Regions from separate parts of the Streptomyces sp. NPDC096105 genome, predicted to be linked through region 2. Evidence: riboswitches for the same ligand, from Rfam matches in the RefSeq annotation. Region 2 holds a riboswitch; the other holds the start of a gene.
What was found. Region 2 has a riboswitch for S-adenosylmethionine ahead of thrC (threonine synthase). Riboswitches for the same ligand answer to the same signal wherever they lie in the genome.
Positions count from the first base shown of each region.

Region 1 (7,106 bases), on a different contig from region 2:
GCGTGCCGGTGACCCGCTGAGGAGTGATCGCCCATGCTGAACCGAGTCGTCGTGGCCCCCAGCGGCTTCAAGGAGTCGCTGTCCGCCCCCGCCGCCGCCGACGCCATCGCGGCGGGCGTCCGCCGGGTGCTGCCGGACGCCGAGATCGACCGCATCCCGCTGGTGGACGGCGGGGAGGGAACCGCCGCCGCGCTGGCCCGCGCGACCGGCGGCCGGCTGGTCGCCCTGGCCGCCACCGGCCCCGTCGGCGAACCGGTCGGCACGCACTTCGCGCTGCTCGGCGGGCAGGACACCGCGGTGGTGGAGATGGCGGCCGTCGCCGGGCTGTCCCTGGTCCCCCGCGCCCGCCGCGATCCGGGCGTCACCACCACCTACGGCGTCGGGGAGCTGATCCGTGCCGCTCTCGACCAGGGGGTGCGGCGGATCCTGGTGGGCTGCGGCGACTCGGGCACCTCAGACGGGGGTGCGGGCGCGCTCCAGGCGCTCGGCGCGCGGCTGTTGGACGCGGACGGGGTGGAACTGCCCCCGGGTGGCCGTGAGTTGTCGCGTCTCACCCGGATCGACGCGACCGGGCTCGATCCGCGCCTCGACGGCGTGGAACTGGTCGTCGCCTGCAACCCGTACAACGTGCTGTGCGGGGAGCGGGGCGTGGCGCGGGTGTTCGGGCCGCAGAAGGGGGCGACCCCGGGACAGGTGGAGGAGTTGTCGGCGGGGCTGGAGAACTGGGCGCGGGTACTGACCCGGGACCTCGCCGTCACCGGCGTCGACCTGCGGCTCGGCCGCGGCACGGGCGCCTCCGGCGGGCTGGGGGCGGGGCTGGCCTCGCTGGGCGCGGCGCTGGTGCCGCGGTTTCCCGTCCTGCTGGACCATCTCGGTCTGGACGAACGCCTCGCGCGGGCCGACCTGGTGGTCACCGCGGAGGGGGCGCTGGACCGCCAGACGCCTCGCGGCAAGGTCCCCGGGGAGGTGGCCCGGCGGGCCAAGCTGGCGGGGCGGCCGGTGCTGGCGCTCGCGGGGACGTTGGGGGACGGGGCGGGGGAGGTGCCGGGGGTGGATGCGTGTCACGGCATCCTGCCGGGGCCCATGGAGCTGGCGGAGGCGCTGGTCCGGGGCGCGGAACTGCTGACGGACGCGACGGAGCGGGCGCTGCGGATGATCGTGCTGGGAGCCCGGCTCCCGTCCCCTCAGGGGTGATTCGCCCCCCGCCGCCCTGTCCCGTCCCACCCCGGGGCTCCGTCCCGGACCCCGCTCCTCGAGCGCCGGAGGGACTGATTCCAGCCCGTCCGGCGTTCGAGGACGAGGGGGTCCGGGGGCGCAGCCCCAAGGACGGGAAGGGGCGGCGGGGGCGGCTCCCTCCTACGCCCGCCCCGACGTGTCCGGCACGCACCGCCCGTCCACCGTCCGGTACTTCCACCGCGCCCCGTCCCGCACGAGCTCCCGCACCGCCCGCACGAACCGCTCGACATGCTCCTCCGGCGTGCCGGCGCCGAAGCTCACGCGGATCGCGTTCAACGCCCCCGCCTCCGGCGCCCCGCACTCCCCCGCACCGCCCGTGTCGCCGCCCAGCAGCCGCCGTACCAGCGGGTGCGCGCAGAACAGGCCGTCCCGCACCCCGATGCCGTACTCGGCGGAGAGCGCCGCTGCGAAGTGGGAGCTGTTCCAGCCGGCGACCACGAAGGACAGCACCCCCACCCGGGGCGCGTCGTCGCCGAACAAGGACAGGAACCGCACCTGAGGCACGTCCGCCAGCCCCTCCCGCACCGTGCGGACCAGCGCCTCCTCCCGCGCGGCGAGCGCGTCGAACCCCGCCTCGGTGAGCGCCTTGCAGGCGGAGGCGATGGCGTGGGCGCCGATGACGTTGGGCGAGCCGGCCTCGTGGCGGGCGGCGGTCTCGTGCCACTCCACGTGCACCGTCCCGTCCGCGCGCCGCGTGACCTTGCGGCTGGCGCCGCCGCCGGCGAGGTAGGGCTCGGCCTCGCGGAGCCAGTCGGCGCGGCCGGCCAGCACCCCGGCGCCGAAGGGCGCGTACAGCTTGTGTCCGGAGAAGGCGACCCAGTCGACGTCGAGGTCCCGCACGGACACCGCGCGGTGCGGGGCGAGCTGGGCGGCGTCCAGCACGATGCGTGCGCCGTGCGCGTGCGCGGCGGCGGCGAGTTCGCGGACCGGCCACAGCTCGCCGGTGACGTTGGAGGCGCCGGTGACGCAGACCAGGGCCGGGCCGTGGGGGTCGCGGCCGGCGAGGGCGCGCTCCAGCGTCTCGACGGCCTGCGCGGGGGTGCCGGGCGCGTCGAGGACGGTCACCCGGGCCGCCCGCCGCCACGGCAGCAGCGCCGCGTGGTGCTCGGTCTCGAAGACGAAGACCTCGCAGTCCTCGGGCAGGGCGGCGGCGAGCAGATTGAGGGAGTCGGTGGTGGAACGGGTGAACACCACCTGGTCCCCCTCCCGTCGCCCGCCACCGCCCTTGCCGGACCGGGCTTCGCCCGGGCTGTCCTCGATGCGGCAGCCGAGGAACTCGGCGACGGTCCGGCGGGCGTTCTCGAACAGGTCGGTGGAGAGCTGGGAGAGGTAGCCGGCGCCGCGGTGGACGCTGCCGTAGTAGGGGGCGTAGGCGGCCACGTCGTCCCAGACGCGCTGGAGGGCGGGGGCGCTGGCGGCGTAGTCGAGCGCGGCGTAGACGGCCTCGCCGCCGGTGACCAGGGGGACGGCGACGTCCCGGCCGAGGACGGGCAGCGGGGAGCGGACGGACGGCTCGGCGGCGACGGTGGGGGCAGCGGGCATGACGGAACTCCCGGAGGGCAGGCGGGTCCCCGCGCGAGCGGACGGCACGACGGCGGCGCTCCAGCGCGAAGGAGAAGAGGGAAAGAGGGTGTGCGGAGGCGGGGCTCGACGCCCTAGCGCATTCGCTTGCTCACGGAAGACTCCTCGACGACCAGGACCCCTGGTGTGCGAGGGGTCCGCGCTTGCCGTGAGCCCTGCTGCTCACGGCCCGGTCTTCACCCGGGGCACCCCGCCACGGACGGAGGGTTGCCGGACAGCCGGCCGGGGCCTGATGGCTGTCACTCATGACCTGAGAGGGAACGTACGTGAGGTGACCGGCGTCCCGCAACCCGCATCCGGATCGCGGGACGGCCGTCACGGGGCCCGCGCGTCGGTCCGCGCCGCGGCCTACGCGTGGGTGACGGCGACCCAGCGCTCGAGGACCCGCTTGGCGGCGCCGGAGTCGATCGACTCGGCCGCCTTCGCCATCCCGGCGCGGATCTGCTCGGTGAGCGTGCCGCTGCCGGGCTCCAGGGCCACCAGCGCCGCCGCGGAGTTCAGCAGCACCGCGTCGCGGACCGGACCGCGCTCGCCGTCCAGCAGCCGGCGGGCGACCTCGGCGTTGTAGGAGGCGTCGGCGCCGCGCAGCGCCTCCACCGGGACCAGCTCGATGCCGGCGTCCCGCGGGTCGAACGTCTCCTCGGTGACCTCGCCGTCGCGCACCACCCACACCCGGGAGGTGCCGGTGGTGGTCAGCTCGTCCAGGCCGTCGTCGCCGCGGAACACCAGGGAGGAGTGGCCGCGTCCGGCGAACACCCCGGCCATGATGGGCGCCATGCGCGCGTCGGCGACGCCGACCGCCTGGGCCTTGACCTTCGCCGGGTTGGCGAGCGGGCCGAGGAAGTTGAACACCGTGCGGATGCCGAGCTGGCCGCGCGCGGCGGCCACGTGGCGCAGCGCCGGGTGGAACTTCACCGCGAAGCAGAAGGTGATGCCGGCCTCCTCGGCGACCTCGGCGACCCGGCGCGGGGTCAGGTCGAGGTTGACGCCCAGCTTCTCCAGGACGTCGGAGGCGCCGGAGGCGGAGGACGCGGCGCGGTTGCCGTGCTTGACGACCTTGGCCCCGGTGCCGGCGACGACGATCGAGGACATGGTGGAGATGTTCACCGTCCTGGCGCCGTCGCCGCCGGTGCCGACGATGTCGACGGTGGCGCCCGGCACCTCGATGACGTTGGCGTGGTCGTAGAGCGCCCGGACGCAGCCGGTGATCTCCTCGACGGTCTCGCCCTTGGCCCGCAGCGACACCGCGAAGCCGGCGATCTGCGCGTCGGTCGCCTCGCCCCGCATGATCAGGTCCATCGCCCAGGCGGTGTCGTCGGCGGACAGGTCGCGGCCGTCCAGCAGTCCGTTCAGCAGGGCGGGCCAGGAGCGGCCCGCCGCGTTGTCGCCTCCAGCGGGGGTCACAGCGCTCATGGTCGCTCCTGACGGTCGTAGCGGGTGCCTGGGGACCGGACGGGTCCCGCACCCACCCTATCCAGCTCCGGGCACGGCGAAGGGCCCCCGTCCGCAGAACGGACGGGGGCCCTTCGCTGTCGTGTGGCGACGTGTGGAGCTCGGGGGATCAGTGGTGGCCGTGGCCGCTCGTGATCTCCTTGTACTCCTCGACGGTCGGCTTCGGAACCTGCGACTCCTCGCCGTAGAAGCCCTTGCTGAGCTTCGCGCGCAGCTTCTCGGTGGCCTTCACCTTGCGGCGGACACCGTTCTCGTCGACCTCGGGGCCGATCTCGAGCGGCTTGGGCTGCTCGTGCGCGGTGAGGGTGTAGAGCTGCTCCTGGCTGAGCGGCTCGTGGACCTCGATGAACTCACCGTGCGGCAGGCGCTTGATGATGCCCGACTCGCGGCCGTGCAGCACCTTCTCCTTGTCCCGGCGCTGCAGGCCGAGGCAGATCCGCTTGGTGACGATGAACGCCACGACCGGGGCGACGAAGAACGCGATCCGGACGAACCAGGTGATGGCGTTGATCGACAGGTGGAAGTGCGTGGCCCAGATGTCGTTGCCGCCGCCGACGAGGAGGACGAAGTACAGCGTCATCCAGGCGACACCGAACGCGGTGCGGGTCGGGGCGTTGCGCGGGCGGTCCAGGATGTGGTGCTCGCGCTTGTCGCCGGTGACCCAGGACTCGATGAACGGGTACACCGCGATGGCCGCCAGGACCAGCGGGAAGACCATCAGCGGGATGAACACGCCCAGGGCGAGCGTGTGACCCCAGAAGTTGATCTCCCAGCCCGGCATGATGCGGACCAGGCCCTCGGAGAAGCCCATGTACCAGTCCGGCTGGGCGCCGGTGGAGACCATGTCCGGCCGGTAGGGGCCGATGGACCAGATCGGGTTGACCGTGGCGATCGCGGCGATCGCGGCGATCACACCGAAGACCAGGAAGAAGAAGCCTCCGGCCTTGGCCATGTACACCGGCAGCAGCGGCATGCCGACGACGTTCTTGTTGGTCTTTCCGGGGCCCGCGAACTGCGTGTGCTTGTGGTAGAAGACCAGGATCAGGTGCGCCACCACGAGGCCGAGCATGATGCCCGGCAGCAGCAGGACGTGGATCGAGAAGAACCGGGCGACGAAGTCGTCGCCGGGGAACTCGCCGCCGAAGAGGAAGAACGCGAGGTACGTGCCGACGACCGGCACGGACAGGACCGCGCCCTGCATGAAGCGCATACCGGTGCCCGAGAGCAGGTCGTCCGGGAGCGAGTAGCCGGTGAAACCGGTGAACATGCCGAGGACGAGCAGCAGGAAGCCGAACAGCCAGTTGATCTCACGCGGCTTGCGGAACGCGCCGGTGAAGAACACGCGCATCATGTGCACGAACATGCCGGCCACGAAGATCAGCGCGGCCCAGTGGTGGATCTGCCGGATGAGCAGGCCGCCACGGACGTCGAAGCTGATGTCCAGCGTCGACTTGTAGGCCTCACTCATCAGCTGGCCCTGCAGCGGGACGTAACTGCCGTGGTACTCCACCTCGTTCATCGCCGGGTGGAAGAACAGCGTCAGGTACACACCCGTGAGGATGATGATGATGAAGCTGTACAGGCAGATCTCACCCAGCATGAACGACCAGTGGTCGGGGAAGATCTTGCGCATGTTGGCCTTGGCCAGGGAGTAGATCCCCAGCCGGCCGTCGGCCCAGTCGGCGACCCGCTCACCGGCCGGTGCCTTCCCGCGCGAGCGGGACTCGGTGCTGGTCGTAGTACTCATCCGCGCTCCCAGAAAGCAGGGCCGACGGGCTCTTCGAAGTCGCCGAGCGCTTCGAGGTAACCCTCGTCGTTCACGCCGATGCGCAGCTGCGGCAGCGGGTGGCCGGCAGGACCGAAGATCACCTTGGCGCCGTCGGCAAGGTCGAAGGTGGACTGGTGGCAGGGGCACAGGGCGTGGTGCGTCTGCTGCTCGTACAGGGAGACCGGGCAACCGACGTGGGTGCAGATCTTCGAGTACGCGAGGATGCCCTCGTGCGACCACTCGAGCGTGCGCTTGTCCTTGATGTCCTCCGGCTCGATCCGGACCAGCATCAGGGCGGCCTTGGCGATCTCGTTCTGGAAACCGTGGTCGTGCTCGTCCAGGCCCTCGGGCTTGGCGAAGGCCAGCGAACCCACGATCAGGTCCGACGGGCGCATCGGCTCGTTGGTGTTCACGTTGACGAGCAGCTTGCCCTTGGACCACAGGGTGTGGCGCAGCTTCGTCCCGGGCAGCGGCCCGAGGTCGCGCAGCAGCATCACGCCGGAGAGCGGGAACAGGGCCAGCGCGCCGAACATGGTGTTGCGGATCAGCTTCCGGCGGCCGAGCGCCGACTCCTTGGCGCCCTGGCGGAAGTCGTCCATGACCTTCGCGCGGACCTCGGGGGCCGCCTCGACCGGGTGACGCTCGTCGGCGAGCTCGTGGTCCGACATCAGCGTGCGGGCCCAGTGGACCGCGCCGGCGCCGATGCAGAACAGGGCGGTGCCGAGCGTCATGCCCAGCGCGAAGTTCATCGCGCTGATGTGACCGAGCGTCCAGATGTAGATCGTCTTGTCGATCGGGATGGCCACGTACGAGACGATGAAGCCGATGGTGGCCAGCATCGACACCGTGAACAGCAGGGCGACCGTGCGCTCGGACCGCTTGGCGGCCCGCTCGTCGATGTCCTGGATCCGCGGCTCGTGCGGCGGCAGGCCCGGGTCGGCGAACGGGTTCTGCTCGTCCGCGAGCTTCACCCGGCCGGGGCCGGTGTCCTGCGCTGCGGGCAGGTTCTCTTCGGGAATGTCTTGGCTACTCATGACTTCTTGGCCTTTGCGGTCCGAGCGGCGACCCA
Region 1 is NZ_JBIWGC010000001.1:219,506-226,611, forward strand. It holds gene ACIQ8B_RS01005 (SLC13 family permease) at 1-20, shown strand, start outside; gene ACIQ8B_RS01010 (glycerate kinase) at 34-1,194, shown strand; gene ACIQ8B_RS01015 (aminotransferase class V-fold PLP-dependent enzyme) at 1,357-2,778, opposite strand; SAM riboswitch class IV at 2,952-3,068, opposite strand; gene trpD (anthranilate phosphoribosyltransferase) at 3,166-4,230, opposite strand; gene ACIQ8B_RS01025 (cytochrome bc complex cytochrome b subunit) at 4,379-6,016, opposite strand; gene ACIQ8B_RS01030 (Rieske 2Fe-2S domain-containing protein) at 6,013-7,071, opposite strand; gene ACIQ8B_RS01035 (c-type cytochrome) at 7,068-7,106, opposite strand, start outside.
Region 1: it holds a riboswitch for S-adenosylmethionine, as region 2 does, so the genes downstream of both, ACIQ8B_RS01015 (aminotransferase class V-fold PLP-dependent enzyme) here and thrC (threonine synthase) in region 2, are expected to answer to the same signal.

Region 2 (7,106 bases):
TGCGGAGCCGGGGGCGCTTCCTCCGACGTGACCCTCACCCTGGTCGCCGCCGAGTACGGCAACGGCGCGGCCGACAGCTCCAAGAAGTACTGGGCCGACCTGGTCGAACGGTACGAGTCCGACCACCCCGGCGTGGACATCGACGTCAGCGTGTACTCCTGGAACGACGTCGACCGCAAGGTCAAGGAGATGGTAGACGCCGGGAATCCGCCGGACATGGCGCAGATCGGCGCGTACGCCGACTACGCCTCCCAGGGCCTGCTCCACCGGGTCGGCGACCTGCTCTCCATCCCCGTCCAGGCGGACTTCCTCTCGCAGCTCTCCACCGCGGGCGAGGTCGGCAGCGTGCAGTACGGCATGCCGTTCGCGGCGTCCACGCGGCTGCTGTTCTACAACAAGGCGCTGTTCGCCGAGGCCGGGCTCACCCCGCCGGAGACCTGGGACGAGCTGGCCGAGTGCGCCGAGGCGCTCAAGGCGCGCGGGGTGAAGTTCCCGTACGCGCTGCCGCTCGGCCCGGAGGAGGCGCAGGCCGAGACCATGCAGTGGCTGCTGAGCGGCGACGGCGGCTACACCGACATCGGCGGCAGCTACCGCATCGACGCGACGGAGAACGTCGCGACCTTCACCTGGCTGCGGGACGAACTGGTCGGCAAGGGGCTCACCGGACCCGTCGCGCCCGGCGAGCTCGACCGCGCCGAGGCGTTCGAGGCGTTCGCCGCCGGCGAGGTCGGCATGCTCAACGGGCATCCCTCGCTGATGGAGATGGCGCGGAAGAAGGGCGTGAAGTACGGCATGGTGCCGATCCCCGGCGCCGACGGCGAGAGCCCGTCCGCGCTCGGCGTGACCGACTGGATGACGGCGTTCGAGAAGAACGGGCACCGTGACCAGATCGGGGACTTCCTCGACTTCGTCTACAGCGAGAAGAACGTGCTGGACTTCTCGCGCGAGTACGGCCTGCTGCCGGTCACCGGCTCCGCGTCGCAGGCGATGGCGGCGTCGGGGCAGGACAAGGAAATCAAGCCGTTCCTGGACCAGTTGCCGCTCTCGGAGCTGTACCCGGTGGGGAAGACGTCGTGGGCGGCGGTGAGCGCGGCGGTCAAGCAGAAGATCGGCGAGGCCGTGGAGCCGGACGGGAGCCCCGCGGGCGTGCTGGGCGAGCTCCAGGCGACGGCCGTGCGCGCGGACAGCGCGGGGTAGCCTGCCGGCATGGGTGAAGGTGAGGGGCTGGGGCGCCTCGAGCGGGACGTGCTCGCGCTGGAGCGCCGGGGGGCGGTGTCGCCCGGGGCGAAGGAGCGGGTGATCCGGGAGGAGCTGGGGCTGGCGCCGGTGCGGTACTACCAGCTGCTGAACGCGCTGCTCGATGATCCGCGGGCGCTGGCCCACGACCCGGTCACCGTCAACCGCCTGCGGCGGGTGCGGGAGGCGCGGCGCGCGGAGCGGTGACCGTCCCTGGGGGCCGTGCCCCCGGACGCCTCCCGCCGGCCCTGACGGGCCTCGTCCTCACACGCCGGAGGGGCTGGAAGCAGCCCCTCCGGCGTGTGAGGAGCGAAACCCGCGTCAGGCGAGCCGCTCCGCCAGCGCCCGCAGCAGCCCCACCACCCCCGCCGGGCCGTCGACCACCAGGTCGGCCCGTTCGCGGAGCTCCGTGACCTCCTCGCTGCCGCTGCACACCAGCAGCCCCGGCGTGCCGGAGGCACGGAGCTTGTCGACGGCGGTGAAGGCGGCCAGGTCGCCCAGGTCGTCCCCGGCGTACAGCACCGCCTCCGCGCCGATCTCCCGCGCGTACTCCAGCAGCGCGACCCCCTTGTCCATCCCCGGCGGGCGCAGCTCGAGGACCATGCGGCCCGGTTCGACGACCAGACCGTGCCGGGTCGCGAGGCCGGTCAGCGGCTCGCGCAACGCCTCGAAGGCGGCCTGCGGGTCGGACGCCCTGCGGGTGTGGACGGCCACCGCCCGCCCCTTCTCCTCGATCCACGTGCCCCGCCACGCGCCCACCCGGTCCAGCAGTCCCGGCAGCTCCGCGCGGACGGCGGCGACGCCGGGATGCGGGGCGGGCGCGGTGACGGAGCCCGTGACCGCGTCCCAGCGCTCGGCGCCGTAGTGACCGAGCACCACCAGGTGCTCCAGCCCGGGCACGCCCGCGAAACCGCCGTGGCGGACCGCGACGCCCGGCGGCCGCCCGGTGACGACGGCCACCGCGGCCACCTTCGGGGCGAGCGCGGCGAGCGCGGGCACCGCGTCCGGGTGCGCGCGGGCCTGCTCCGGGTCGGGCACGATCGGCGCGAGCGTGCCGTCGAAGTCGAGCCCGATCAGCGCCTTGCCCGGACGGGCCAGGAGCGCGTCCAGTCCGTCCCGCCCGGCCTGCGTGGCGGGCGTCGGCAGGGCGCCGGGGTCCGTGGAATCCGTATGACTGGCCATACGCCCCAACCTATCCACGCCCGCCCGGTGTCACGCCTGTCCGGCGGGCCGTTCCGGCCGGTGGCCGGTAGCGCCGCGCAGCGCCTCCAGCTGGTCCAGGAACCAGCGCGCCGGGGGCAGCGCCGTGGCCGCCGCGGCCAGTCGCTTGCTGCGTTCCGTGCGGTCCTCCGGGCGCATCGACAGCGCCTCGTGCAGTGCCTGGGCGGTCTGCACGACGTCGTACGGGTTGACGGTGATCGCGTCCTCGCCCAGCTCCTCGTGGGCGCCGGCCTCCCGGGACAGCACCAGCGCGCAGCCCGCGTCGGAGACCACCGGCACCTCCTTGGCGACCAGGTTCATGCCGTCGCGGATGGGGTTGACCAGGGCCACGTCGGCCAGCCGGTACGCGGCCAGCGAGCGCGCGAAGTCGTCCTTGACGTGCAGCACGACCGGACGCCAGCCCGGCGTGCCGTACTGCGCGTTGATCTCCTCGGCGAGCCGCCGCACCTCGGCCGTGTAGTCGCGGTAGACGGCGAGATCCTGCCGGGACGGGTAGGCGAAGGCGACGTGCACCACGCGCTCACGCCACTCGGGGCGGTCGTCCAGCAGCTGCCGGTAGGCCAGCAGGCCGCGGACGATGTTCTTGGACAGTTCGGTGCGGTCGACCCGGACGATGGTCCGGCGCCCCTCGCCGATCTCCTCGCGCAGCGCGGCCATCCGCTCGTCGACGTCCGCCTCGTGCGAGCGGGCGCGCAGGAAGTCCGCGTCGGCGCCCAGGCCGTGCACCCCGACGCGGGTGTCGCCCAGCCCGCCGACGAAGCGCTCGCAGCACGCGGTGAAGGCGTCCGCCCAGCGGCGGGTGAGGAAGCCGAGCCGGTCGGCGCCGAGCATCCCGCGCAGCACCTGCTCCGCGATGTCGTCCGGCAGCATCCGGAAGTACTCCGGCGGCGCCCACGGCGTGTGCGAGAAGTGCCCGATGCGCAGGTCGGGGCGCAGCTCGCGGAGCATCCCCGGGACCAGGGTCAGGTGGTAGTCCTGCACCATGACCGCCGCGCCCTCGGCCGCCTCCTCGGCCAGCGCCTCGGCGAACGCGCGGTTGTAGCTCTCGTAGGAGGCCCACCGGCGGCGGAACTCCGCGTCGAAGACCGGCTCCAGCGGGGTCTGGTACAGCATGTGGTGCACGAACCACAGCACCGAGTTCGCGATGCCGTTGTACGCGTCCGCGTGCACGTCCGCCGGGATGTCCAGCATCCGCACGCCGTCCTCCCCCGCCCGTCGCCCGCCACCGCCCCTCTGCGGAGGAGCCTCCGGCCCCGCCCCGACGATTCCGCGCCGCACGGCCTCGCGGTCGCCGTCGGAGAGCGCCGAGCACACCCACAGCGCGCCCGACTCGGGGCCGATGGCCGACAGACCGGACACCAGTCCGCCGCCGCCCCGCTTGCTCCGCAGCGAACCGTCGTCCGCCACCGCGTACGACACCGGCCCCCGGTTGGAGGCGACCAGTACCTGAGCTGCACCGAAGCTTGAAGCCATACGCCACAACCTAGCCCGGCCCCCCGGGCCTCAAACGTGCCGGTGCGTCACACCGGCCGGTGACGGGCGGGGGTCAGGCCACCCGCCGCGCCTGGTACTCCGCGATCTCCCGCATCGGCGGCCGCTCCTCGGTGTCCACCGCGTACGTGCGGGGCTCGAAGACGTCCCCGCTGCGCTCGAACTGGGTCAGCGACGGCCGCAGCAGATGCGCGCGGGCCAGCCGCAGCTGCGCGGTGCGGTAGATCGCGGCGGCCATCCGGCCGAGCGCCTGCCCGTCCTGGTGCCGGTGCTTGCGCACCCCCACGTCCACCTGGGCCAGCGCGTCCAGGCCCACCAGGTGCAGGGCGTCGACCAGCATGCCCAGCTCGACGCCGTAGCCGACGGGGAACGGGAGCTGTTCGAGCAGGCCGCGGCGGGCCGCGTACTCGCCGCCCAGCGGCTGGACGAACCCGGCGAGCTGCGGCCAGTGCATGTTGAGCAGCGGGCGCGCCATCAGCTCCGTGACCCGGCCGCCCTGCCCGGCCCCCGCGCCGGCGGTGTTCCCGCCGGCCAGGGTCAGGGGGCGGTCGTACATGGCCTTGACGAGGTGCAGGCCGGGGTCGGTGAGCAGCGGGCCGACGATGCCGGTGACGAAGTCGGAGGAGAAGTCCCTCAGGTCGGCGTCGACGAAGCACACGATGTCGCCGCGGGCCACCAGCAGCGACCGCCACAGCACCTCGCCCTTGCCGGGCACGGCCGGTATGCGGGGCAGGATCGCGTCCCGGTGGACCACGGTCGCGCCGGCCGCCGCGGCCACCTCGGAGGTGCGGTCGGTGGAGCCGGAGTCGATCACCACGACCTCGTCGACCAGCGGCACCTGGAGCACCAGGTCGTGCCGGATGACGGAGACGATGTCACCGACCGTGGCCTCCTCGTTGAGCGCGGGCAGCACCACGCTCACCGTCTGTCCCGTCGCCCGTTTCGCCGCCAGGATCCGGTGCAGGGGACGGTCCGACACCGACCAGGAGCGCTCCGACAGCCAGCGCTCGACTTCTTCTTCCAGCACGGCGGACTCCTCACTGGCTGGTGATCCATCTCGGGGTTCGGACGGCTCTCTGCGCCGTCCGGGCCTTCGGTTACAGTCTTGAACAGCGCTGACGGACCCCGCATCCCGGGGGGTGTCGGTGCGCACAACTGAACACCGCTCATCCAGAGGGGCAGAGGGATACGGCCCGATGAAGCCCCGGCAACCCTCCAGTCGGTTCCTGTCACGCGGACGTGGCGAGGCTCCCGGCTAGGGAAGGTGCCAAATCCGTCTCACGGCGAGATGCGTCGTGAGGAAGATGAGGAGAAAGGGCCTCGCCTCCATGGCTGTGCAGACTGTTGCAAGCACCACCGACTCCGCGGACTCCGTCGACCTGGGTCCCGCCGCCGCGCTGTCCTGCCGCGAGTGCGGCCACCGCGTCCCCCTCGGCCCGGTCTTCGCCTGCGAGGAGTGTTTCGGCCCGCTGGAGATCGCCTACGACTTCTCCGGCTACGCCACCGAGGAGCTCCGCAAGCGCATCGAGGCGGGCCCCGCGAACATCTGGCGCTACGCCCCGCTGCTGCCCGTCCCCGCGGACGTGGCGGACAAGCCCAACCTGAACCCGGGCTGGACCAAGCTCGTCCGGGCCGACAACCTCGCCCGCGAGCTGGGCGTCACCGGCGGTCTCCACGTCAAGGACGACTCCGGCAACCCCACGCACTCCTTCAAGGACCGGGTCGTCGCCCAGGCCCTGGAGGCCGCGCGCGCGTTCGGCTTCACCACGCTGTCCTGCTCCTCCACCGGCAACCTGGCCGGCGCGGTCGGCGCCGCCGCCGCCCGGGCCGACTTCCGCTCCTGCGTGTTCATCCCGCACGACCTGGAGCAGGGCAAGGTCGTCATGGCCGCCGTCTACGGCGGCAAGCTCGTCGGCATCGAGGGCAACTACGACGACGTGAACCGTTTCTGCTCCGAGCTGATCGGCGACCCGGCCGGCGAGGGCTGGGGCTTCGTCAACGTCAACCTGCGGCCGTACTACGCGGAGGGCTCCAAGACCCTCGCGTACGAGATCTGCGAGCAGCTCGGCTGGCGGCTCCCGGACCAGATCGTGGTCCCCATCGCCTCCGGCTCGCAGCTCACGAAGATCGACAAGGGGCTGCAGGAGCTGATCAGGCTGGGCCTCGTCGAGGACCGGCCGTACAAGATCTTCGGCGCGCAGGCCGCGGGCTGCTCGCCGGTGTCCACCGCGTTCAAGGCCGGCCACGACGTGGTCCGCCCGCAGAAGCCGGACACCATCGCCAAGTCGCTGGCCATCGGCAACCCGGCGGACGGCCCCTACGTGCTCGACATCGCCCGGCGCACCGGCGGCGCGGTGGAGGACGTCACCGACGAGCAGGTCGTCGACGCGATCAAGCTGCTGGCGCGCACCGAGGGGATCTTCGCGGAGACCGCGGGCGGCGTCACGGTCGGCGTGACGAAGAAGCTGATCGAGGACGGGGTGCTCGATCCGTCCCTCACGACGGTCGTGCTGAACACCGGGGACGGCCTGAAGACGCTGGACGCGGTGGCCGGGACCGGGCTGACCGCGACGATCCGTCCCAGCCTGGAGTCGTTCCGTGAGGCCGGGCTCGTCTAGGAGCCGCTCCAGCTTTCCATCCGCGGGCCGGGGGCGATCACGCCGTCCCCCGCGCCCCTGGCACGTCATCCGACCGGAGGTTCCCCACGTGAGCGTCACCGTCCGCATCCCCACCATTCTGCGCACCTACACCGGCGGCAAGGCCGAGGTCCCCGCCGAGGGCGCCACCCTCGGCGAGGTCATCCAGGACCTGGAGAAGAACCACACCGGCATCGCCGCCCGCGTCCTGGACGACCAGGGCAAGCTGCGCCGGTTCGTCAACGTCTACGTCAACGACGACGACGTGCGCTTCGAGCAGGGGCTGGAGACGGCCACCCCGGACGGCGCCGGCGTCTCGATCATCCCGGCGGTCGCCGGAGGCTGATCATTACCTTCGGCAATGACAGTGACCGAGCGTTTACGGCATTGCCCCCTCCGTGAGAGATGCGGAGGGGGCAATTCCATGAGGTTGAGCGCGGTAGAGTTGGGGAACGCGCTCCCGATCCAATGATCGAGAAGCCTGAATTCCTGCCGCGGACCCGACTGGATGTAGCCAAAGTG
Region 2 is NZ_JBIWGC010000004.1:122,204-129,309, forward strand. It holds gene ACIQ8B_RS08420 (ABC transporter substrate-binding protein) at 1-1,197, shown strand, start outside; gene ACIQ8B_RS08425 (DUF3263 domain-containing protein) at 1,207-1,443, shown strand; gene otsB (trehalose-phosphatase) at 1,558-2,418, opposite strand; gene ACIQ8B_RS08435 (trehalose-6-phosphate synthase) at 2,449-3,930, opposite strand; gene ACIQ8B_RS08440 (glucosyl-3-phosphoglycerate synthase) at 4,004-4,972, opposite strand; SAM riboswitch class I at 5,112-5,259, shown strand; gene thrC (threonine synthase) at 5,277-6,566, shown strand; gene ACIQ8B_RS08450 (MoaD/ThiS family protein) at 6,655-6,930, shown strand.